Regions from separate parts of the Kocuria sediminis genome, predicted to be linked through region 2. Evidence: riboswitches for the same ligand, from Rfam matches in the RefSeq annotation. Region 2 holds a riboswitch; each other region holds the start of a gene.
What was found. A riboswitch is a leader RNA that binds a small molecule or an ion and turns the genes downstream of it on or off. The one in region 2 is predicted to bind cyclic di-AMP.
Positions count from the first base shown of each region.

Region 1: another riboswitch for cyclic di-AMP. It lies ahead of GMA12_RS05420 (C40 family peptidase); the one in region 2 lies ahead of GMA12_RS16350 (C40 family peptidase).
Region 3: another riboswitch for cyclic di-AMP. It lies ahead of GMA12_RS17250 (C40 family peptidase); the one in region 2 lies ahead of GMA12_RS16350 (C40 family peptidase).
Region 4: another riboswitch for cyclic di-AMP. It lies ahead of GMA12_RS09805 (NlpC/P60 family protein); the one in region 2 lies ahead of GMA12_RS16350 (C40 family peptidase).

Region 1 covers NZ_WOGU01000003.1:245,554-250,864, forward strand. Annotated here, with positions in the region: partial or broken gene GMA12_RS18430 (NUDIX hydrolase) at 1-258, shown strand, start outside; gene GMA12_RS05410 (hypothetical protein) at 176-442, opposite strand; gene GMA12_RS05415 (C40 family peptidase) at 655-1,602, opposite strand; gene GMA12_RS05420 (C40 family peptidase) at 1,902-2,567, opposite strand; cyclic di-AMP (ydaO/yuaA leader) riboswitch at 2,573-2,762, opposite strand; gene GMA12_RS05425 (metal-dependent transcriptional regulator) at 3,113-3,802, opposite strand; gene serC (phosphoserine transaminase) at 4,025-5,167, shown strand; gene GMA12_RS05435 (MFS transporter) at 5,164-5,311, opposite strand, start outside.
Region 2 covers NZ_WOGU01000017.1:42,440-47,750, forward strand. Annotated here, with positions in the region: gene GMA12_RS16340 (cation diffusion facilitator family transporter) at 1-507, opposite strand, end outside; gene GMA12_RS16345 (ArsR/SmtB family transcription factor) at 504-872, opposite strand; gene GMA12_RS16350 (C40 family peptidase) at 1,313-1,939, opposite strand; cyclic di-AMP (ydaO/yuaA leader) riboswitch at 1,945-2,135, opposite strand; gene GMA12_RS16355 (hypothetical protein) at 2,329-2,634, shown strand; gene GMA12_RS16360 (cation efflux transmembrane domain-containing protein) at 2,689-3,408, opposite strand; gene GMA12_RS16365 (ArsR/SmtB family transcription factor) at 3,405-3,737, opposite strand; gene GMA12_RS16370 (methyltransferase family protein) at 3,914-4,555, shown strand; gene GMA12_RS16375 (hypothetical protein) at 4,695-5,243, shown strand.
Region 3 covers NZ_WOGU01000022.1:17,765-23,075, reverse strand. Annotated here, with positions in the region: gene GMA12_RS17265 (sensor histidine kinase) at 1-27, opposite strand, end outside; gene GMA12_RS17260 (response regulator) at 24-746, opposite strand; gene GMA12_RS17255 (C40 family peptidase) at 1,925-2,851, opposite strand; gene GMA12_RS17250 (C40 family peptidase) at 3,126-3,779, opposite strand; cyclic di-AMP (ydaO/yuaA leader) riboswitch at 3,786-3,977, opposite strand; gene GMA12_RS17245 (four-helix bundle copper-binding protein) at 4,577-4,987, shown strand.
Region 4 covers NZ_WOGU01000007.1:92,825-98,135, reverse strand. Annotated here, with positions in the region: gene GMA12_RS09815 (2-hydroxyacid dehydrogenase) at 1-719, opposite strand, end outside; gene GMA12_RS09810 (pyridoxal phosphate-dependent aminotransferase) at 716-1,915, opposite strand; gene GMA12_RS09805 (NlpC/P60 family protein) at 2,133-2,633, opposite strand; cyclic di-AMP (ydaO/yuaA leader) riboswitch at 2,639-2,824, opposite strand; gene GMA12_RS09800 (alpha/beta fold hydrolase) at 3,302-4,237, opposite strand; gene GMA12_RS09795 (TIGR03084 family metal-binding protein) at 4,513-5,298, opposite strand.

The sequences.
Region 1 (5,311 bases), on a different contig from region 2:
GAGGCCCCCGCCGCGAACGAGGCCGCCACGTGGGTGCGCTGCACGGTGTTCACCGCGCCCCTCACCGGGCGCCCGGAGCCCCGGGCGGAGATCGAGGAGCTGCGCTGGCAGCCGCTGGACGACGTCTCGTTCGCCGCGCTGCCGGCCGATCTGGCGCCGCTGCTCCGGGAGCACGTCATTCCCGCGCTGCTGGGCTCCCCTGCGCATCGTCCAGCTCCGCCGCGGCGCGGTGCCGCCGGTGGAGCAGGATCCCGGTGAGCAGGCCCAGCACGATGCCGATGCCGCCGAAGACGGACAGCCACATGGCGGCGTGGCCGACGAACGCGGCCACCACGAAGCCGACCACGATCCCGGGCACGGCTCCGCCGATCATGCCGTAGGCCATGTAGGCGTACTCACGGTCCAGGCTCGTGCGGGCGTTGCGGCTGAAGTCGGTGGCCATGGGTCCAGTCTATCGGCGCGGGGAGACTGCGGCCGGGCCCGGCCGGGGCCTCCGGGCGGGCGTCCGGCGGCGCCCCCGGGAGGCGGGCGGCCGGCGGCGTGCCGCGGGAACGGTGGGCGGGCGGCCGGTGGCCGCCCGGACGAACAGCGGGTGCGCGGATCCTGTCTGGCCGACCGGGAACCGCGCACCCGAAGCGATGCTCTCGCGTGCGGTCAGCGCACGCGGACGTAGACCGGGCCGGAGCCCACGTTGACGCTGTCGATGACCGTGGTGCCACCGTTCCAGCCGCCGTGCACGGCCTTGCCGCCGCCGATGTAGACGCCGATGTGGGCCGCGCCCATGCCGCCGTCGGCGTAGTAGACGAGGTCGCCGGGCTTGGCCTGGCCGGCGGAGACCTGCGTGCCGAGGCTCAGGTAGGAGGCCGGCCAGCCGTGGTGGTTGATGCCGGCGGCGCGCAGGGCGTTGGTGACCAGGGCGGTGCAGTCCTGGCCGACGCCGATCTGGCCCAGGGCGGCCGAGGAGATGGTGGCGCCCTTGCCGGAGGCGGAGCTCTGCGGGGTGACCGTGCGCTCGGCCGCCGGGGCCGCCTGCACGGCAGGCTTCGGTGCCGGAGCCGGCTTCGGGGCCGGCTTCGGGGCGGCCTGCACGGCGGGGGCGGCCTGCACGGCGGGGGCGGCCGGCGCGGCCGACTGCGGGGCCGGGGCAGGCTTCGGGGCGGCCACCGGCTTCGGCGCCGGCGCCGCCTGCGCCACGACAGGAGCCGCCTGGATCGCGGGGGCGGCCGGCTGCGGGGCCGGGGTGACGACCGGCTGCGCGGTCGGCGTCCCCGCCTGCTGCTGGACGGTCGCACGGGTCTCCGGCTCCGCCGTCTTCTGCTCCGCCTTCTTCGCGGCCTTCTGCTCCGCCTTCTGCTCGGACGCCTTCTGGGCCTTCGTCATGTGGGCGGCCGGCTCGAGGGAGACGGTGGGGGCGGCGGAGGGGGTCGCAGCGGCCACGGCGGACAGCGGGGCGTCGGCGGCGGCCTCCTGGGCCGGTGCCTCCTGGGCGGAGACGGTGGTGGCCAGCGCCAGGCCGGAGAAGGCGGCGACGGCGGCCACGGTGCGGGCCTTGCCCGAGAGGAGGGAGCCGATGCCGGTCGAGGAGTTCAGGTCACGAGTCATGGGGGGATTCAGCAGGCTTTCTGGAGGGCCGGGCGAACCTGCCGGGAGACTGCGGTGACAGCACGGATCACCCCGCGCGGGGGCGCGCGGGGTGATGCGATCTCCGGCAGCGCGGCGTTCCGGATGCGGAAGGCCGCGCACGGCGGGGGAATGGAGGAGGGATGTCCGGGGGGACGGGGCGCACAGCACCCGAGGAGACGGGGGTGCGGGGCGGACCCGGGAGTGCGGGTCGCGGTGGTCCGGGGAGGACCGGGTGTCCCCCGCGGCGACCCTGAGGCTGCCGCGGGGGACGAGCCGGATCAGCCGATCCGGTAGTAGCCGTCGAGCTGCATCGCGTTGACGGAGTGGATCTGCGTGCCCTGCGACGGGTTCAGCGCGGAGATCATCTTGCCGCCGCCGATGTAGATGCCCACGTGACCGCCGCCGTTCTGGGAGACGAGGTCGCCGGGCTGCGGGGTGGACACCGGGGTGCCGGCGGCGAACTGGGCCCAGGTGGTGCGGGGCAGGTCGATGCCGTTCTGGGCGAAGACCCACTGGGTGAAGCCGGAGCAGTCCCAGGCGCCGAAGGCGGTGCCGCCGTAGACGTAGCCGGAGCCGATGCCCTGCTGGGCGGTGCCCACGATGCCGCCGGCGGCCGCGGGGATCTCGCTCGTGGCGTTGGACTGCGGGGTCACGCTGGCGGTGGAGGCGGCCGGCTGCGCGGCGGGGGCGGGGGCCTGGTAGGCCGGGGCCGCGGGCTGCGCGGCGACGGGGGCCTCGTAGGTGTAGGAAGCCAGCGAGGCGGCGGCCGGGGCCGGGGCCGAGTAGGCGGCGCCGGAGGACGCGGGGATCTCGGCGTAGGCCTGGGCCGGGGCGATGGAGCCGACGATCGCGGCGCCGGCTGCGGCGGCGATCGTGGTGTTGCGCACGGCGTGAGAGGTGGTCTCGGCGCGGTGGCGGGCAGTGTTCTGCTTGAAAATAGCCATGGGTGTGTTCCTCCCTTTGCCTACGAGGTGAGCTGTCGGATTCGGGTGGGAGACACCCGGCCGCGGAGCGCGTGCGCTCCGGCGACTTAACCCCAAGGCCCCGGATCATCGGGACCGGAAATGGTTCCCCCGCTTCTGCCAAGCAGTTTCTGTGCATGGGCCCCGGGCACCGGCAGAATTCGGCGATGTGCACGAGGGCGCCGATCCGACCAGTGATCGGCACGCGTTGAACAATACATGACCGGTTACGGAAGTGTCACGTTTTGATCACGAACGATCACGGAATTGCATCGCACAGGGAATGGAAACCCGCGGATTGTGTCGCCCTCCGCTATCAGTGCGATGCGCCGGCGCACGGTGGAGCGAGGGTCAGGGCACCCCGGACACGGCCGCTCACCAGGGCGTTCACCGCGGACGGGGCGTCATCCGGCCGGACTGGCCGAAAGTGCCTTGTGAACGTCCCCACAAGGGTGGTCGGGTCTCGGGCCGGACCCCGCGACGTGCCCTGCGACGGGTCCCGCGCAGGGGGACGGCCGGGTGCGCGCTCAGGCGGCGAGGACCCGGATGGCCCCGGCCGTGCGCAGGTCGATCTCCGCGGACCGGCCGGTCTCGGCCACCTCGATCCGCACCCGCTGGCCCTCCACGCGGGCCCGGACCACGGCCCCGGTGAGCACGCCCACGTCGCTCAGCACGCCCAGCAGCGCGGCGTCGGCCTGCACGACCTCCGGCAGCAGCGCCACGGTGTGCGTCCCCTCCGGATCCGCGCGGGCGGCCTCGAGCAGGGAGGGGTGCCCCGCCGCCGTCGGGCTGTCCCCGACGCCCAGTGCGGCCAGACCCGGGATCGGCGTGCCGTACGGGGAGTAGCGGGGGCTGTGCAGCAAGTCCACCAGGCGCCGCTCGACCTGCTCGCTCATCACGTGCTCCCAGCGGCACGCCTCGTCGTGGACCTGAGCCAGGTCCAGTCCGATGACGTCGGCCAGCAGCCGCTCCGCCAGACGGTGCTTGCGCATCACCTGCACCGCTCGTTCGCGGCCCAGCTCGGTGAGCACCAGGGAGCGGTCGGATCCCACCGTCAGCAGTCCGTCGCGCTCCATCCGGGACACCGTCTGCGAGACGGTCGGCCCGGAGTGGTCGAGGCGCTCGACGATGCGCGCCCGCATGGGCGTGATGCCCTCCTCCTCGAGCTCGAGCACGGTCCGCAGGTACATCTCCGTCGTGTCGATCAGATCGCTCATGCCTCAGTCATCCTTCGTCCGGCCGTCCGTCCCCGGGGATCCCGCCCGGTCCGGTCTTCCCGCACGAGCTTAGTCCGCGTGCCCCCGGCGCGGAGGGGACCGCGCCCCGGCGGCGGGGGGCGGTCCCGGGTGGGGCAGAATGGGCCGGGGCCCCGCCGCGCACGCCCCTGCGCGGCCGCCGCGCCCGCCGCCCGCCGCACGTCCGTCATGAGGGAGCACCCGTTGTCCGCACACGTCACCATCCCCCAGCACCTGCTGCCCGCCGACGGCCGGTTCGGCGCCGGGCCCTCCAAGGTCCGCCCGGAGCAGGTCGACGCCGTCGCCCGGGCCGGGGCGGGGATGCTCGGGACCTCCCACCGGCAGGCACCGGTCCGGCAGCTCGTGGGCTCGGTGCGCGAGGGCCTGGCGCAGTTCCTCGGTCTCCCCGAGGGGCACGAGGTCCTGCTCGGGCTCGGCGGGGCCACCGCCTTCTGGGACGCCGCCGTCTTCGGGCTGGTCGAGCGGAAGGCCCAGCACCTGGTGTTCGGCGAGTTCGGCGCCAAGTTCGCCCAGGCCACCGGCGCCGCGCCGTTCCTGGAGGCCTCCTCGGTGCTGGAGTCCCTGCCCGGCACCCGGCCGGAGCCGCGGGCCGAGGACGGCGTGGACGTCTACGCGTGGCCCCAGAACGAGACCTCCACCGGGGTGGCCGCCCCCGTGGTGCGGCCCGCCGGCATCGCGGACGAGGCGCTGGTGCTGGTCGACGCCACCTCGGCCGCGGGCGGAATGGCCGCGGACCTCTCCGCGGCGGACGTCTACTACTTCTCCCCGCAGAAGAACCTCGGCTCCGACGGCGGGCTGTGGCTGGGGGCCTTCTCCCCCGCCGCGATCGAGCGGATCGAGCGGATCGGCGCCTCGGGCCGCTGGGTCCCCGACTTCCTGAAGCTGACCGCGGCCCTGGAGAACTCGCGCAAGGACCAGACCTACAACACCCCCGCGCTGGCCACGCTCGTGATGCTCGACGAGCAGCTGCGCTGGCTCAACGACCGGGGCGGCATGGCCTGGGCGGCGGCCCGCACGAAGGAGTCCTCCGACCTGGTCTACGCCTGGGCCGAGGCCTCCCCCTTCGCCGCCCCCTTCGTGCCCCGCCCGCAGGACCGCTCCACGGTGATCACCACGGTGGACTTCGACTCGACCGTGGACGCCGCCGCCGTGGCCGCCGTGCTGCGCGCCCACGGCGTGGTGGACGTGGAGCCCTACCGCAAGCTGGGGCGCAACCAGCTGCGGATCGCCACGTTCGTGTCGATCGAGCCCGACGACGTGGCGCGGCTGCTGGCCTGCGTGGACCACGTCGTCGACGGGCTGCGCGCGGCGGGCGGCGGACGCTAGGGGGCTCCCCCCGAGGACGCCGCCCCGGTGGCGGGGCCCTGGGCGCGCAGCCGCAGCCAGAACAGGGCGCCGACCAGGGCCCCGCCGAGCCCGGCGGCCACGGCCACGCCCATGCCCCACCGCGCCCCGAGGGCGTCCGTGATC
Region 2 (5,311 bases):
GGAGACGATCACCGCCACCGAGCCCAGCGCGTCATTGGCGACCTCCAGGAAGGCGGCCTTCATGTTCAGGTTCTCTCCCCGCCCCGAGGCCAGGATGACCAACCCGATGATGTTGCCGGCCAACCCGATCACCCCGAACCAGAGCATGGCCGAGGACTCGACTTCCGGGGGCTCCAGCAGCCGGCGCACCCCTTCGACGGCCACGAACCCGCCCACGGCCAGCAGTACGGATGCTTGTGCGGCTGCGGCCACGATTTCGGCGCGCTTGTAGCCCCAGGTGCGCTTGTCCGTGGCCGGCTTCAGCGCCAGGGTCGCGGCGATGAAAGCGATCAGCAATCCGGCCGAGTCGGTGAACATGTGCCCGGCATCGGCCAGCAGCGCCAGACTGCCCGAGATCATAGCACCGATGATCTCGGCGACCATGATCGTGGCGGTGATGAGGAAGACCACCGCCAGCTTGCCCCGCCGCCCGGTGGCGGCATGGGCGTGGTGGTGTTCCCCGCTCATGCCGGGACCTCCTGGACGGTGGCGTCATCAGCAAGGTCCTCGGCGGTGCACTCAGGGGTGCCGCACCGGCACACCGCCTCGACGGTGAGGATGGTGCCCAGCAGGTCCTCTAGGGCATGAGCCAGCTTCGGGTCCGAGAGCTCATAGCGCACATTGCGCCCGATCGGCACGCCCACGACCAACCCGCAGTCACGCAAGCAGGCCAGATGATTGGACAGGATCTGGCGACTCACCCCGATCCGAGCCGCCAGCTCCGAGGGCACCGCCGGGCCCTGCTGCAGCTGCAAGAGCACCGCGGCCCGAGTGGGATCGGCCAGTGCTTTGCCGAACCGGGACATCACCTCGACCGGGGACAAGATCCTCATGCCATAACCGTACAGCAGAATCTGTATCAAACGGGATGGGGGTCGAACGAGGCCCGGGCAACGTCCAGCTTGCGTTCCTACGGTATGGGCGGACGGGGATGCCGTCCGCCACTGCGGCATCCCCGTTCCCCGATCGCGCACCGCGCCCCCGGCGGGTCGTCCTGCCGCAGCGTCGCCCCTGCGTGGCAGGAGGGGGCCAATCCAGTTCAGCGGGAGTGCAGGCGTGGCCGCGGGTGCCCTATGGGTCGGCCGGCAAGGTCGCCTCCTGCCCCGTCCGTTGGCCACCGACTCACGCCACGGCAGGACCGTGACGCTGCTGTTCGTGGCTCCGACCACTGGCGCGGGGTACCTTGAAAGGCTTTCAGGTGTTGGTGCTTTCGAGGCACCCCGCACTGGGGGAATGGCTTCAGGAGGCGTGGCCACCGGCGTTGTGGCGAGACTCAGCGGTAGGTGTAGTACCCGTCGAGGGCCATGGCGTTGACGGAGTGAACGAAGGTCCCCTGGGTCGGGTTCAGCGCCGAGATCATCTTGCCGCCGCCGATGTAGATGCCGATGTGGTTGCCGCCGTTCTGGGACACCAGGTCACCAGGCTGCGGAGTGGTGGTCGGCGTGGCGGCGGCGATCTGCTGGAAGCTCGTGCGGGGCAGGTCGATGCCGTTCTGGGCGTAAACCCACTGGGTGAAGCCGGAGCAGTCCCAGGCGCCGAACGAGGTTCCACCCCAGACGTAGCCGCCCCCCACGCCCTGCTGGGCGGTGCCGACGATCCCGCCGGCGGCCGGGGTAATCGCGGTCGTGGTGGTGGACTGCGGGCTCACGGACGAGGCAGCCTGAACGGTCGGGGCCTGCGCAGCGGGGGCCTGATAGGTGTAGGAGGCCAGGTCGGCCATCGCGGAGGCCGGAGCCGCATAGGAAGTTCCACTGGCGGCGGGGATCTCGGCGTAGGCCTGGGCCGGGGCGATGGAGCCGACGATCGCGGCGCCGGCGGCGGCGGCGATCGTGGTGTTGCGCACGGCGTGAGAGGTGGTCTCGGCGCGGTGGCGGGCAGTGTTCTGCTTGAAAATAGCCATGGGTGTGTTCCTCCCTTTGCCTACGAGGTGAGCTGTCGGATTCGGGTGGGAGACACCCGGCCGCGGAGCGCGTGCGCTCTGAACGGCTTAACCCCAAGGCCCCGGATCATCGGGACCGGAAATGGTTCCCCCGCTTCTGCCAAGCAGTTTCTGTGCATGGGCCCCGGGCACCGGCAGAATTCGGCGATGTGCACGAGGGCGCCGACAGGATCAGCGGTCGGCACGCACCGAAGAGTACAAGATGATCACGAAACAATCACAGTCGGATTCGAGAATGTATAGAGATCATGAAGAAGAAGATCAAGATTTGATAAATCCCTAGAGTTTTATCGAATTTCTTCTGTGAATTTCCTGGAAATTATGGGAGGGCCTGAGGAGGCGCGTACTCAGTGGTGCTCCTAGCATCGCCACGGGTTCGCCGGGCACACATCACCCGGCGCCGCCGGGGCCTGCTGGCTCTAGGCTTCGCCGTCCTGATCCTGCTCGGGCCCACCCTGGGTTACTTCACCCTGCACCAGGCCGCGGACGCCCTGGCTCTGTCGGTCCTGGTGGTGACCGGTGGGGCGATGATCAGCATGGTGGCCGGAGAAATGCCCACCGAAGCCCCAATCGGGCTACCGGCGCGTAGGGCCCGCTTCTGCTCATCGGAGGATTGCGCGCTGTCCGCCGCGATTCCCGCCTACCCGGGCATCTGAGAAGCCGCACGCACCGGCGCCTGTCACGCGGTGCCGGTGCGTGCGGGCTGAATTTCAGTGGGCGCAGCAGGTGCAGGTGGCCCCGCATCCGCCACAGCCGTCGCTGTCACGTGTGCTGTCTTCGGCAGTGAGGACCGAGATCGGGGCGCAGCAGGCATCCCCGCGCCAAGCTTCCAGCCCTTCCTTCACGGCCACGGCGGCGATCACCAGGGCAGCCAGCGGATCGGCCCAGGACCAGCCCAGGGTGCTGTTGAGCACCAGGCCCACCAGGAGCACGGCCGAGAGGTAGGTGCACAGCAAGGTCTGCTTCGAGTCGGCCACCGCCGAAGCCGAGCCCAGTTCCCGGCCGGTGCGGCGTTCGAACCAGGACAGGAACGGCATGATCACCAGGCTCACGGCCGCCAGCACGATCCCCACCGGGGAGTGCTCGGGTTCGGCGGCCCCGGCCAGGGTGCGGATCGCGTCGATGGTGACGAAGGTGGCCAGCCCGAAGAAGGAGAGGGCGATCACCCGCATGGCCATCTTCTCCCGGCGGTGCGGGTCGGGGGCGGCGAACTGCCAGGCCACCGCGGCCGCCGAGAGGACCTCGACGATGGAGTCCAGGCCGAACCCGATCAGTGCCGAGGAGGACGCAATGCGCCCGGCGGTGATCGCGATGATCGCCTCGAGCACGTTGTAGGTGATGGTGCCGGCCACGATCCAGCGCACCCGCCGGTGCAGCACCGCTCGGCGGGCATCGGTGACGGGCTTAGGACCCAGGGTCAGAGAGGTCATGCGCAGGTGCATCCTTCCGGGGAGCAGCAGGTCGGGTCCACGGTGATGACCAGCTCCAGCAGGTCCCCCAGGGCCTCGCCCAGGCGGGGATCGGCCAGGGAGTACCAGGTGCTACGCCCTTCCGGGGTAGAGGCCACCAGCCCGCAGCCACGCAGGCAGGCCAGCTGATTGGACATCACCTGCTTGGAGACACCAAGGGATTGAGCCAGCTCCGAGGGCCGGGCCGGTCCTTCGCGCAGGGCCAGCAGGACCTGGGTGCGCGTCGCATCCGAGAGGGCATTACCCAGCCGGGACAGGGCCGAGGCATGTGTGAGGGTCACCGTGCTCATGCCCCAAAGGTACACGAACCTATGTACTGTCAGTGTCATGGCTCCACGGGGCGTTACCGGCTCACCGGCACGGTTGGGCCCCAGGCCGTTGTTGAGTTCACTTGTGCCGCCCTGGCCGGCACCGCTCTTGAAAGCTGGAAGGCCTGGACGGGCCCGTCCAATCGAGGAGGACGACGATGATGACTGACTTGGCCCCGGCCCTCGCGCTGGGCCTGTACCTGACCGGTCTGGTGGCCGCGTTCGGGGTGCGGTCCTGGATCCACCGGGCCCGCACCGGCTCCACTGGTTTCCGGGGCATCAGCGGGGCACCGGGGACGGCGGAGTGGTGGGGCGGGGTTCTGTTCGCCGTGGCCTTGGTCCTCGGTGCGGCCGGCCCCTCGCTGGCGCTCACCGGCTCCGTGACCGCACCCCGGTTGCCGGAGGTCATCGCGTGGGCCGGTCTGGTCATCACCGTCGGGGGGTTCGTCGGTGTGCTGGTCTCCCAGGCCGGCATGGGCGCTTCCTGGCGGATCGGGGTGGACGCCGCCGAACGCACCGAACTGGTGACCACCGAAGTTTTCGCGGTGATCCGCAACCCCGTCTTCACCGCGATGCTCACCACCTTGCTGGGACTGACCCTCCTGGTGCCCACCGTGGTGAGTGCAGCAGCGTGGCTGTGCCTGCTGCTGGCCGTCGAACTTCAGGTCCGTCTCGTCGAAGAGCCCTACCTGCTGGCCACCCATCCCCAGGACTACGGCTCCTACGCCGCTGGTGTCGGCCGGTTCCTGCCCGGCCTCGGCCGGCTGCAGCGCATTCCCCAAAGCGAGAGGAACTCCTGAAATAGGGCCCCCGGCCTACCGGTGGGGCGTCGAGGACACGGGATCCAAGGCGCGCAGGAAGACGAGGTCCCGGTTGGCGTCGTGTACTGGCGGATGTCGTGGCAACGTTTCTCCAGGGTTGGCTCCTCACTGTGGTGTCATGACCACCTCCGTGACAATCAAGGGCCCGTCCGTCGCACAGCGTCCTCGCAGCCGGTGGCGCTGGATGATGCCGGCGGCCTGTCTGTTGGTTCTCTTTGCGGTGCTCGCCCGTGGGGTGGCCGCCGAGGAGGCACCGAGCACCATGCTGGGAGCCTCCGGCTCTGTGCCTGGTGGACTGGCGCGCATCAATGGTGTGCTGCCCTATGCGCAGGTTGGTCCGCAACCGGGTGAGGTGCCTCCCGAACTCATCGGACCAGTGGCCGAGGGCAGTCACCGTGTGCAGGTCCTGCTGGAGATCACCGTGATGGAACCGGGGGGCCTCGAGTTCAATGCCGAGGATTATGCGGTGGAACGGTTGGGCGGGCGCCAGTCACAGCTGGCGTGGGCGTCCACGGGCCCGGTGTCCCTGCAGCAGGGCGAGATCCTGCAGGCGGAGCTGGTTTATGAGTTGCCGGATCAGGCCGTTGAGCTGGTTCTTGAGGGGCCCGGCAACGCCCGCTTGTCGCTGGGAGCTGAGCATCACAGCGGCAGCACCAGCAGGCGCTGACCACCGTCTCCGGTCATTGGGGGTTTGACCGGGGCATCAGCCAGGGAGAATGGAGGCAACTTGTCCCG
Region 3 (5,311 bases), on a different contig from region 2:
GGCGCGGGAAGAGACGGCGGTGCTCATCGTCCGGTGCCCATTCGGTAGCCGATCCCACGAATCGTGTGGATGAACCGTGGGCTGGCGGCCTCGTCGCCGAGCTTCTTGCGGATCCGACCGATGTGCACATCCACCAGGTGCTCGTCCCCGGTCCAGTGCGTGTCCCAAACCATCTCCACCAGCTGCCGACGGGAGAGCACCAGCTGCGGGCGGGCAGCCAGACACAGGAGCAGGTCGAACTCGATCCGCGTCAACGCCACCGGTTCCCCGGCCAGATGCACCTGACGGGAGTCCTCGTCCACCACCAGCTCCCCGATCACCAGGGCTTGCTGAGCTGACCGGGAGCCAGCAGCGGATGCGGCGCCTCCCGTGCGGGCCCGACGCAACATGGCTTGGACCCGGGCCACGAGCTCACGCGGGCTGAACGGCTTGGTCACGTAGTCGTCAGCGCCCACGGACAGACCCACGATCTTGTCCACCTCGTCATCGCGGGCCGTGAGCATCAGCACGTAACAGTCCGAGAAGACCCGCACCTGGCGGCACACCTCGATGCCATCGATCCCCGGCAACCCCAGATCCAGCACCAGCACGTCCGGGGTGAAATCGCGCACCGCTGCTACGGCTTCGGTGCCGTCGTGACGCACGGCGACCTCCAACCCGGCCTTGCGCAGATACTCCGCCACGAGCTGCGCCAGGTCGGTCTCGTCATCGACCACCAGGATCCGGCCGGTCGGGGGCGTGGGCATGGGGGCTCCTTGATCAGTGGGTGGGGCCGTGCGTGCGGCTCCGGGCGTGAGGTGGTCCGGCCGGTGCAGTATGGCCGACGTGCCGGTGACGAGACGTCTCGCCCGGCCCTGGTGCCGGTGACGTCATGGATCCGGCGCCTCGGGCTTCTCAGCCCGCGGGCCGGAAGCACCCCGGCCTCGTTCACGCGGACACAGCGGGAGACCAGGAGTAGGGGCAGGGTGATGCCGGGAGGTCGTGGTGGGCTGGCCGGGAAGGAGTGCCCTGAGATCCAGCGAACGCTGCGCGTGGGCAGACACCCATAGATCCACTAGCTCTGCTCCGGCCACCCACGGCAGTACATCGGTCGCCAGAGCGGACAGCGCCGCGACATGGGACGTAGCGCTGGTACCTGCCTCCACGTGCATGGTGAGACAAACGCCTCCTGGGCCGTCGCGTCCGACACCGTCGTGGACCGCGAGGGCCGGCACCAGGGACGGGGCCACGGAACCTTCCACATGGACGGAGGTTCTCAGTGCCGCTGCCACCGTCCAGGTGCACATATCGCTCCTTCCGCCACACATCGGTCAGGACGAGGGCATCCGGCCGTGGTCCCACCGGCCAGAGCCGGGCAGGAGCAAAAGCCTGGCCATGGAACGGCGCCACAGCCTGCCCCGCGGCCATCGACCGCAAATCTGCGTTGGTGGGCGCGGTGGACCTGTCCTGAAGCCCAGTCTGCGGCAGAGCCGGAAGGATATGAGTTATTCATGCACGCTGCCCGGGAAAACGGCGTCCAACGGCGGGGCGGCATCTCGCAACGTCGCCACGCCAACGGTTCCCGGTGCATCCCGCCCCGGATCCCGGCCCGCCCCCCCTTCAACGAGGGGCCGACTTCTCCAGGGTCATCTTCTCCAGGGTCATCGGAGCTGAGGGCGTTGGCCGCTGGAGGGTGGTCAGGGACTGTGCCGGGTCTTGTCATCCGAAGAACACCGCAGCCTTCCCAGCTCTACATCGAATGGGGTCATCGTCGACATCAAGGCGGTTGAGCGCAGACAACTCCAGTGGGATGCACCCGGGATGCCGGCACGACAACGGCCGGCTGCCTTGATACCTAAAAGTGCCCCCAGGCGTGGATCCCGGGGGCGCGGAACCTGTCTGGCCGGCCAGGAACCGCGCACCCGGAATCGGTGTTTGCGTGCGGTCAGCGCACGCGGATGTAGACCGGGCCGGTGCCCACGTTGACGCTGTCGACGACGGTGCTGCCACCGTTCCAGCCGCCGTGGACGGCCTTGCCGCCGCCGATGTAGACGCCGATGTGGGCTGTGCCCATGCCGCCATCGGCGTAGTAGACGAGATCGCCGGGCTGGGCCTGGCCGGCGGAGACCCGGGTGCCGAGCGTGAAGTAATCAGCCGGCCACCCGCGGAAGTTGATCCCGGCCGCCCGCAGGGCGTTGCTCACCGCTGCGGTGCAGTCTTGACCGGTGCCTAGTTGTCCCATGGCAGCGGAGGCGATGGTCGCGCTCTTGCCGGAGGGCGAGCTCAGCGAGGTGACCGTGCGCTCAGCGGACGGAGCGGCCGGCGTAGCTGGCTTTGGGGCAGAAGCGACGGCGGTCCTCGGGCCAGCCTGCGCGGCTGGTTCCCGGGCGGGAACCGCCACCGGGGCAGGCTCGGTGACAGGCTCCGGGACCGTCTGGACGACTGGTTCTTGAATAGCTGCTTCTTGGACAACTGGCTTCGCGGCGAGTGTGTTGGCCGGTGCGTTGGCCGAAACGGGCGTGGCGGCCGGCGCCGGAACGGCCCCACCGGGTGCCACAACGGCCGGAACATCGAGCTTCTGCTCGGTCTTCTTATGCTCGGCCTTCTTCTGCTCGGTCTTCTGGTCGGTCTGCTTCTCGGCTGTGGTCACGTGGGCGACCGGCTCCAGGGACGGGGTGGGCGCTGCGGTGGGGGTGGCGGCAGCGACGGCCGACAGCGGAGCCTCAGCGGAGGCATCCGGGGCCGGGGTGGCCTGCACCGAGACGGTGGTGGCCAGGGCCAGGCCGGAGAAGGCGGCGACGGCGGCCACGGTGCGGGCCTTGCCGGTGAGGAGGGAGGTGATGCCGTTGGGGGAGGTCAGGTCACGAGTCATGAGGAGTTGTGCAGGCTTTCTGGCGGGCCGGGCGGATCTGCCGGAACGGTGCGGTGACAGCACGGAGCACCCCGCTCGGGGGCGCAAGATGTCGCGGGGTCCGGCAGAGCGGGCCCCGGATCAGGAGCACCGCGCACGGCGGAGAAGTGGAGGAACGGTGGGGTGTCTGCAGGGGAGGAAAAACTCACTCGCGAGGCAGGAATTCCCTGGATCAGCAGCTGCAACGACCGGGGCCCTCCGCAGCGACTCAGGCCGTTGCGGAGGGCGCACCGGGTCAGCGGTAGGTGTAGTACCCGTCCACCGGCATGGCGTTGACGGAGTGGACGAAGGTGCCCTGGGCGGGGTTCAGGGCGGAGATCATTTTGCCCCCGCCGATGTAGATGCCGATGTGGGCCCCGCCGTTCTGGGAGACGAGGTCTCCGGGCTGCGGGTTGGTCGTGGGGGTGGCCGCGGCGATCTGCTGGAAGCTGGTGCGGGGGATCTCGATGCCGTTCTGGGCGTAGGCCCACTTCGTGAATCCGGAGCAGTCCCAGGCGCCGAAGGCGGTCCCGCCCCAGACGTAGCCGGTGCCGGCGCCCTGCATCGCGGTGCCCACAATCCCGGACGCGCCGGTGATCTCGGTGATATCCGTCGACTGGGTGGACACCGTCGCGGTCGAAGCGCTCTGCTCAGGAGCCGCCGAGGCCTGGGGGGAGACGGCCTGGGGGGCAACGACGGCCCGGGGGGCTGTCGAAGAGTAGGCCGCCAGAGCGGACGCGGGGGCCGAGTAGGCAGTGGCGGTGTCCGTCGGGACCTCGGCGTAGGCCTGAGCCGGGGCGATGGAGCCGATCACTGCCGCACCTGCGGCAGCCGCGACCGTGGTGGTACGCACCAGGGGCGAGGTGGTCTCGGCGCGGTGGCGGGCAGTACGGCGCTTAAAAATGGTCATGGGGTGTGTTCCTCCCTTTGCCTACGAGGTGAGCTGTCGGATGCGGGTGGGAGACACCCGGCCGCCCCGGACGCATGCGTTCCGGGTGACTTAACCCCTAGGTCCCGGACCCCAGGACCGAAAATGGTTCCCCCGCTTCTGCCAAGCGATTTCTCTTCAGGAACCCCGAGCACCGGCAGAATTCGGCGATGTGCACGAGGGCGCCGACCGGATCAATCAGCGGCACGCAGTGGACAGTAGCCCACTCATAACGAAAGTGTCACGTTTAGATCACGGCCCGGATTCTTTCTTCGGCCGGGTCTGAAAGCTTTGGCTGCCGACTCTGAAAAGGCCCGGCCCAGAAGCCGTGGGTTCGTCGCTCCTGTGGCTCCGCATCACGACTGGCGTCGCATCCAATGCCGTGTGACTAGGGGAAATGGCGTCAGTGCACGGCCCTGCATGGACACCACCCCCCAGGGCGAGGGGGTTTTGGGTCGTGGGCGGCCTTCAGTATCACGAGGGGTGGCACGGAGAAGACTTTGAGGATTCCTTGAGCTTTCCTTCAGATTGAGAAGTTTCGGGGATGCCGTTCTGGGCCGCGCAGCGCGATTTCTTCATGAAAACTCCATAATTGCCCGGATCCCCGGCGGAGAAGGCCGCCCGAGGGAGTAGCGCTGTGCGCCACTGTGGCCTGGATCTTCATCAAATCTTCAAGAATTTGGGGCGCGCCACACGGAAAAGGCAGTTTACTGTCGATGGTATGGCGGGCTGGTTCCGGCTGGTTCGTCTCCTCGAGGAAGCCGACGAAGGAGCAAGCCATGACCCATCACGTGAGTGCGATGCTGGAGGCCTACCCGAAGGACCTCGGCGGGGTGGACAAGGGGAAGCTGGCCGCCTGTATCCAGGCCTGTTTCCAGTGCGCCCAGACCTGTACCGCCTGCGCGGATGCCTGCCTGTCCGAGGACATGGTCGCCGAGCTGACCAAGTGCATCCGCACCAACCTCGACTGCGCGGACCTGTGCGAGGCCACCGGACGTGTGCTCTCGCGGCACACCGGCTACGACGCGAACATCACCTTGGATGCGATCAAGGCCTGCCAGATGGCCTGCAAGGCGTGTGCAGATGAGTGCGAGCAGCACGCGTCCATGCACGAGCACTGCCGGATTTGTGCCGAGGCCTGCCGGCGGTGCGAGGCCGCCTGCGCCGAACTGGTCGCCTCCCTGGGCTGAGTCTCGCCTCCCACAGACCCATCACCCGGGCGGCGGGGGCGGTGAGGACACCCGTGGCCACCGGGATCGGCGTCACGGGCCGGATCTCCTCTGCGGAGGGGGCCACCGCCATGACGCACCCGCCGCCTGGGTGATGGCCCCCTACCGGGGGTTCCGTGGAGAGCGGCTTCCGCGGGAACTTGGCCTTTTCTGCAGGCTCAGACGCTGACCGGCGGATACCCGTGACGGGTCTCCGTCGGTGAAAGAGGATCCTGATGGGCTGATCGGGCCCGCCCGGAGGCGGGTTTCCTCTTCCCCCGCTCCCTGTTCAGTACAGCTCTACCC
Region 4 (5,311 bases), on a different contig from region 2:
GGCCCGCGCGCGGTGTTGACGAGGTACGCCGAGTCCTTCATCGCCGCCAGCTGCTCGGCGCCGATCAGGTGGCGCGTGGCGGGACCGTAGGGACAGTGCAGCGACACGACGTCGGAGACGGCCAGCAGCTCGTCGAGCTCGACCCGCCGGGCGCCCAGCTCGGCGGCGATCGCCGGATCGATCTCGCTGCGCGACTGGTAGACGATCTCCATGCCGAAGGCCTTGGCCCGGCGCGCGGTCGCCTGGCCGATGCCGCCCATGCCGACGACGCCGAGGGTCTTGCCCTGCAGGCTGCTGCCGAGCAGGAAGAACATGCCCCACTTCCAGGCCTGGCCGGAGCGGATGAGCCGTTCCCCCTCGCCGAGCCGGCGGGTCGCCATGAGGATGAGGCCGAGCGCGATGTCGGCGGTGGCCTCCGTGAGCACCCCGGGGGTGTTGGTGGCCACGACGCCGCGCTCGGTGCAGGCCAGCACGTCGATGTTGTCGTAGCCGACGGCGACGTTCGCGACCACTTTCAGCTGCGGGCCGGCGGCGTCGAGCAGCTCGGCGTCGATGCGCTCGGTGAGCAGGCTCACCACGGCGTCGGCGCCGGCCACGCGCCGCAGGAGCTCCTCGCGGCCGATCGACTCCGGGCCCGGCCAGGCGTCGACCTCGTGCTCGGCGCGGAGCTTCTCGATCGCGGCGTCGGGCACCCGTCCCGTGACGACGACCCGGCTCATGCCGACTCGATCCACTGGCGCAGGCGGTCGAGGCCGACGCGGATGTCGTCGACGTCGATGCCCGAGTAGGCGAGCCGGATGTACTGTCGCTCCTCGCCCGGTTGGCGTCGGCCGAAGTGCTCCCGCGTGCAGAAGGACACGCCGGTCTGCTGCAGGGCCGCCGTGGCGAAGTCGCCGACTTCGGTGCAGCCCATGCGCTCCATGGCGGCGGTGACGTCGGGGAACAGGTAGAACGTCGAGTGCGGGACGGCCACGTGCATGCCGGGCGTGGCGTTCACCAGCTCACAGGCGGCGTCCCGGCGCTCGCGCAGGACGTCGAGCATCTGCTGCACGGGTTCCTGGGGGCCGCGGAGGGCTTCGATGCCGGCCCACTGCACGTAGTGGGTGGTGCACGACTCGTCGTTGGTGTTGAGCGTGCTGAGCACCTTGGCGATCTCGGGCGGTGCGACGGCGCAGCCGAGGCGTGAGCCGGTCATGGCGAACTTCTTGCTGAACGTGTAGAGGATGACGGTGCGCTCGGCCATGCCGGGCAGTGACGCGATCGAGTTCGAGACCCCCTCGTAGCGCGTCTCGAAGTAGGCCTCGTCGGAGAGCACCCAGAGGTTGTGCTCCTGGGCAAGCTGCGCGACGGCCTCGCGCTCGGCCGCCGTCGACTCGGCCGAGATGGGGTTCTGCAGGTCGTTGTAGATGATGGCGACCGTGTGCGGGGTGATCGAGGCGCGCACCTGGTCGAGGTCGATCGCGAAGCCGCTCTCCGTGGGGAGATAGCGGTACGGCACGGACGTGCCCCCGAGGTACTCGATCTGCGACTCGTAGATCGGGAAGCCGGGGTTCGGGTAGAGCACCTCCTGGCCGGGGTTCATGACCGCCTGCAGGAACTTCGTGATGACGGGCTTGCCGCCGGGCATCACGACGATGTTGTCGGGGGTGAGGCCGATGCCGCGACGCGAGCCGATGTCCTCGGCGAGGGCCTCCCGCAGCTGCGGAATGCCGGGGCCGGGGCAGTAGCCCGTGTAGCCGTCGGCGATAGCCCGGTTCATGGCCTCGACGATGTGCGGGGCCGTCGGGATGTTGATGTCGCCGAGGTGGAAGGGGTACACGCGGTTCCCCTGTGCCTTCCAGGCGGCCGCGGCCTGGGCGACGCTGAAGGCCGTTTCGGTCCCCAGCCGGTCGAGCCGGTGTGCGAGTTGCCGCATGCTGTTCCACTCCTCGTCGAGTCGGCGATCGATCCACTGCTGGATCCGCACTGAGCATACGACTCATATATCAGTCTGGGAAGAGTAGTCCCGGAGGGATGTCCCCGTCGGTCCAGTCGCGGGGTGTCCCGCATCCAGAGGTTGTGCCCGTGGAGCGCGGAAGTGCGGTTCCCGCCGGGACGGCCGGGAACCGCACTTCCCCCTCACGGGCCTGGGGTCAGCGCACGCGGATGTAGACGGGACCCGAGCCGACGTTAACGGTCTGGATGACCGTCTGGTTGCCGTTCCAGCCGCCGTGGACGGCCTTGCCGCCGCCGATGTACACGGCGATGTGGGCGAAGCCCATGCCGCCGTTGGCGTAGTAGACCAGGTCACCGGGCTGGGCCTGGGCGGCGGAGACCCGGGTGCCGAGGTTCAGGTAGGAGACCGGCCACCCGTGGTGGTTGATCCCGGCCGCGCGCAGGGACTTGGTGACCAGGGAGGTGCAGTCCTGCGTCACGCCGAGCTGGCTCCTGGCGGCGGCGGCGATGGTCGCAGCCTTGCCGGACTGGGACTGGATGCTGAGGAGCTGCTGGGGGGCTGCGGCCGGGGCGGCCTGGGCCGGGGCCACGCTGCCGAGCGCCATGGCGCCGGCGGCGACCGCCAGGGTCGCCGTGCGCCCCAGGGGGAACGAGCGCTGGGCGCGGTGGCGGGGCGTGCGGGAGTGGAAGATGGGCATGAGTGATGTCCTCCCTCTTGCCTGCGAGGTGAGCTGTCGGATGCGGGTGGGAGACACCCGGTCGCAGGGTGGAGGCCCTGGCGACTTAACCCCTAGGTCCCGGGGGAGGGGCCGTTTCTGGTTCCCCCGCTTCTGCCGAGCGATGTGTTCAGGGGGCCCCGGGCACCGGCAGAATTCGGCGATGTGCACGGGGGTGCCGATCAGTGGGGGAATCGGCACGGAGAGAAAACTAATCGAAAAGTAACGAGAAAGTCTCGTTTTGATCACGGGCGCGTCTCGGAATCTGTTGCGATTCGGTTGTGGGCCTTCGCGCTCGCGCGAAGTTGCGTGGTGAGGGGTGCCGACGGGGATCCTCCAGGAGGCGCATCTCAGGACAAAAGTGGGCTTGACCTGGGGCTCTGTTCCATTCGTGTCCGCCGGAGAGTCCGCCCCTGCCCTGGGGCGGGGTGTCCGGGGTGACACGCGCGTTATGGCGCGAGAAACCGCGGGGAATGCTTCGCGGAGCATTAGGCAGCCAGCGTGAGCGGCACCTTGGTGGGGGCGGAAAGGACGACCTTTTAGTGGGCCCCAGGGTTCACACGGGAATTCGCTAAAAGAAAATATTGCGTTAGTAATGACCGCCCGGGGGAGGGGGGCGGTTTTTCGCGGACGCTTCCGGCGTGCCGGCCCTATCGCCCGTCCTCGTCGACCTCGGCGGCGTCGAGCAGGTCGTCCAGGACCCGATCGAGTCGGGCCACGAGGGAGAGGTGCCCCTCGCGCTCCAGCAGGTGCGCCCGGGCGCCCGGCACGTGCGCGGCGAGCCACTCCCCGTGGGTCACCGGGACGGCGCGGTCCTCCCGGCCGTGCCAGATCCGTGTCGGCACGGCGATCTCCTCCACGGCGAAGCCCCACGCGCGGTCCACCGCGAGGTCGTCGTCGCGCCAGCCCACGATGCCCTGGCGCAGGGAGTGCTCGGCCGCGCCCATGACGTAGTCGGCGAAGTCCCCGGTCATCACCGCCCGGTCCACCGGCGGGAGCATGGCGCGCAGCAGCTCGACGACGTCGCCATCCGGCGCCGAGGCGGCCGCGGTCATGGCCTGCACCTGTTCCGCGAGGTAGGCCTCGAGCGCCCGGCGTCCCTGCCGGGCGGCGGTGAACTCGGCCGCGCTGTCCTCGTCCATCCCGGCGACCGGGTCCAGTCCCTCGGCGCGCGGCGGGGCGTAGCCGGCCAGGGAGGCGACCGCGCGGCAGCGGCCGGGCAGCAGCGCGCCGCAGGCCAGGGCGCGCGGGCCGCCGCTGGACCAGCCCAGGGCGAGGAATTCCTCCGCACCCAGCTCGTCCAGGACGCACCGGGTGTCGGCCACGGCGCCGGCCACCGTGCCGGGGGCCGTCTGCTCCGGGAGCGGGTCCGAGGCGCCGTAGCCGGGACGCGAGACGGTGAGCACCTGGAGCCCGCGGTCCGCGGCCGCGCGCTCGAGCGGCCCGAACGGGACCGCGGCGCTGGGCGCGCCGTGGTGGAAGACGACCGGCAGGCCGCCGGGCGGGCCGGTGAGCCGGAACTCCAGGCGGCGCCCGTCCGGCGCGGTGACGCTGCGGTTGCCCTGGTCCTCCGAAAGTGTGCTCATGCCGTCCCCGCTCTTTGGTGGCCGCCGTTGTGCCGCTGTGGCGACTGGTGGCCCTCACGCTAGGACTCGGCAGTGCCCGGGACCAGGGCGGCGGCGGCATGTGACGGGTCGGCGCCGGGTGCGACGGCAGTGCGGTCCGCTCGGCGTGGGTGTCCTGCTCCACCGCTCGGCCGAGCTCGTCACGACCGCTGGCTGTGTCACCCGCAGCGTCGTCGTGATCCGGTGCTCCGCGGGACCTCGCCGCTACCCGGTCCGGCGCTTCCTTTCCATGCGGCCTACGCCAGCGGCGCCCGCCCCGGGCCCGATCGGCCGGCGAAGGCCTGGACGATGTCCAGCCAGGCGTCGGCGTCGGGGCCCTCCGCGACGAGGCTCCCGTCCTGGCGGTGCCGCCGCCGGGTCGCGAGCAGGGCGAAGTCCAGGGCCGCGCCGTGGACGCGCTGCGCCGCCTCGGCCGGTCCCCAGGTCCAGGTCTCGTCCTCGTAGGTGAGCTCGACGCGAAACGGCTCGGCCGGCGGGTCCAGCCGGCGCTGGCGGAAGGCGTAGTCGCGGGTGGCCACGCCCAGGTGCGCGACGTGCCGCAGCCGGTGCGAGGCGACCGGGGGAACCCCGAGGGCGTCGCGGACGTCCTGGCCGTGGGCGAAGGTCTCCATGATCCGTGCGCTGGCCATCATGGGCGCCCCCATGGGCGGGCCGATCCACGGAATGCGCTCGCCCTCCGGCACGGCGGCGAGCCGCTCAAGCACGCGGCGCCGGCTGTCCTGCCAGGACGCCAGGATCTCGGCCGGCGGACGTGCCGCACCCTCCTGGGCGCCGCGGTCGACGACGTCGGCCTCCGCCGCGAACCGCTCCCGCAACCGGGCGAAGACCTCGGGCTCCTCGAGGGCGGTCAGCACGGTCCGCTCCGTCCAGGTGAGGTGGGCGACCTGGTGGCGAATCGTCCACCCCTCCGCCGGCGTGGGAAGGTCCCAGTCCTCCGCGGACAGCGGCCGCAGCCGTTCTTCGAGCAGGTCACCCTCCTGGCGCAGGTCGGCGAGCAAGGTCGCGAGGTTCGTGCGGGTCATGGGCTCATCACGG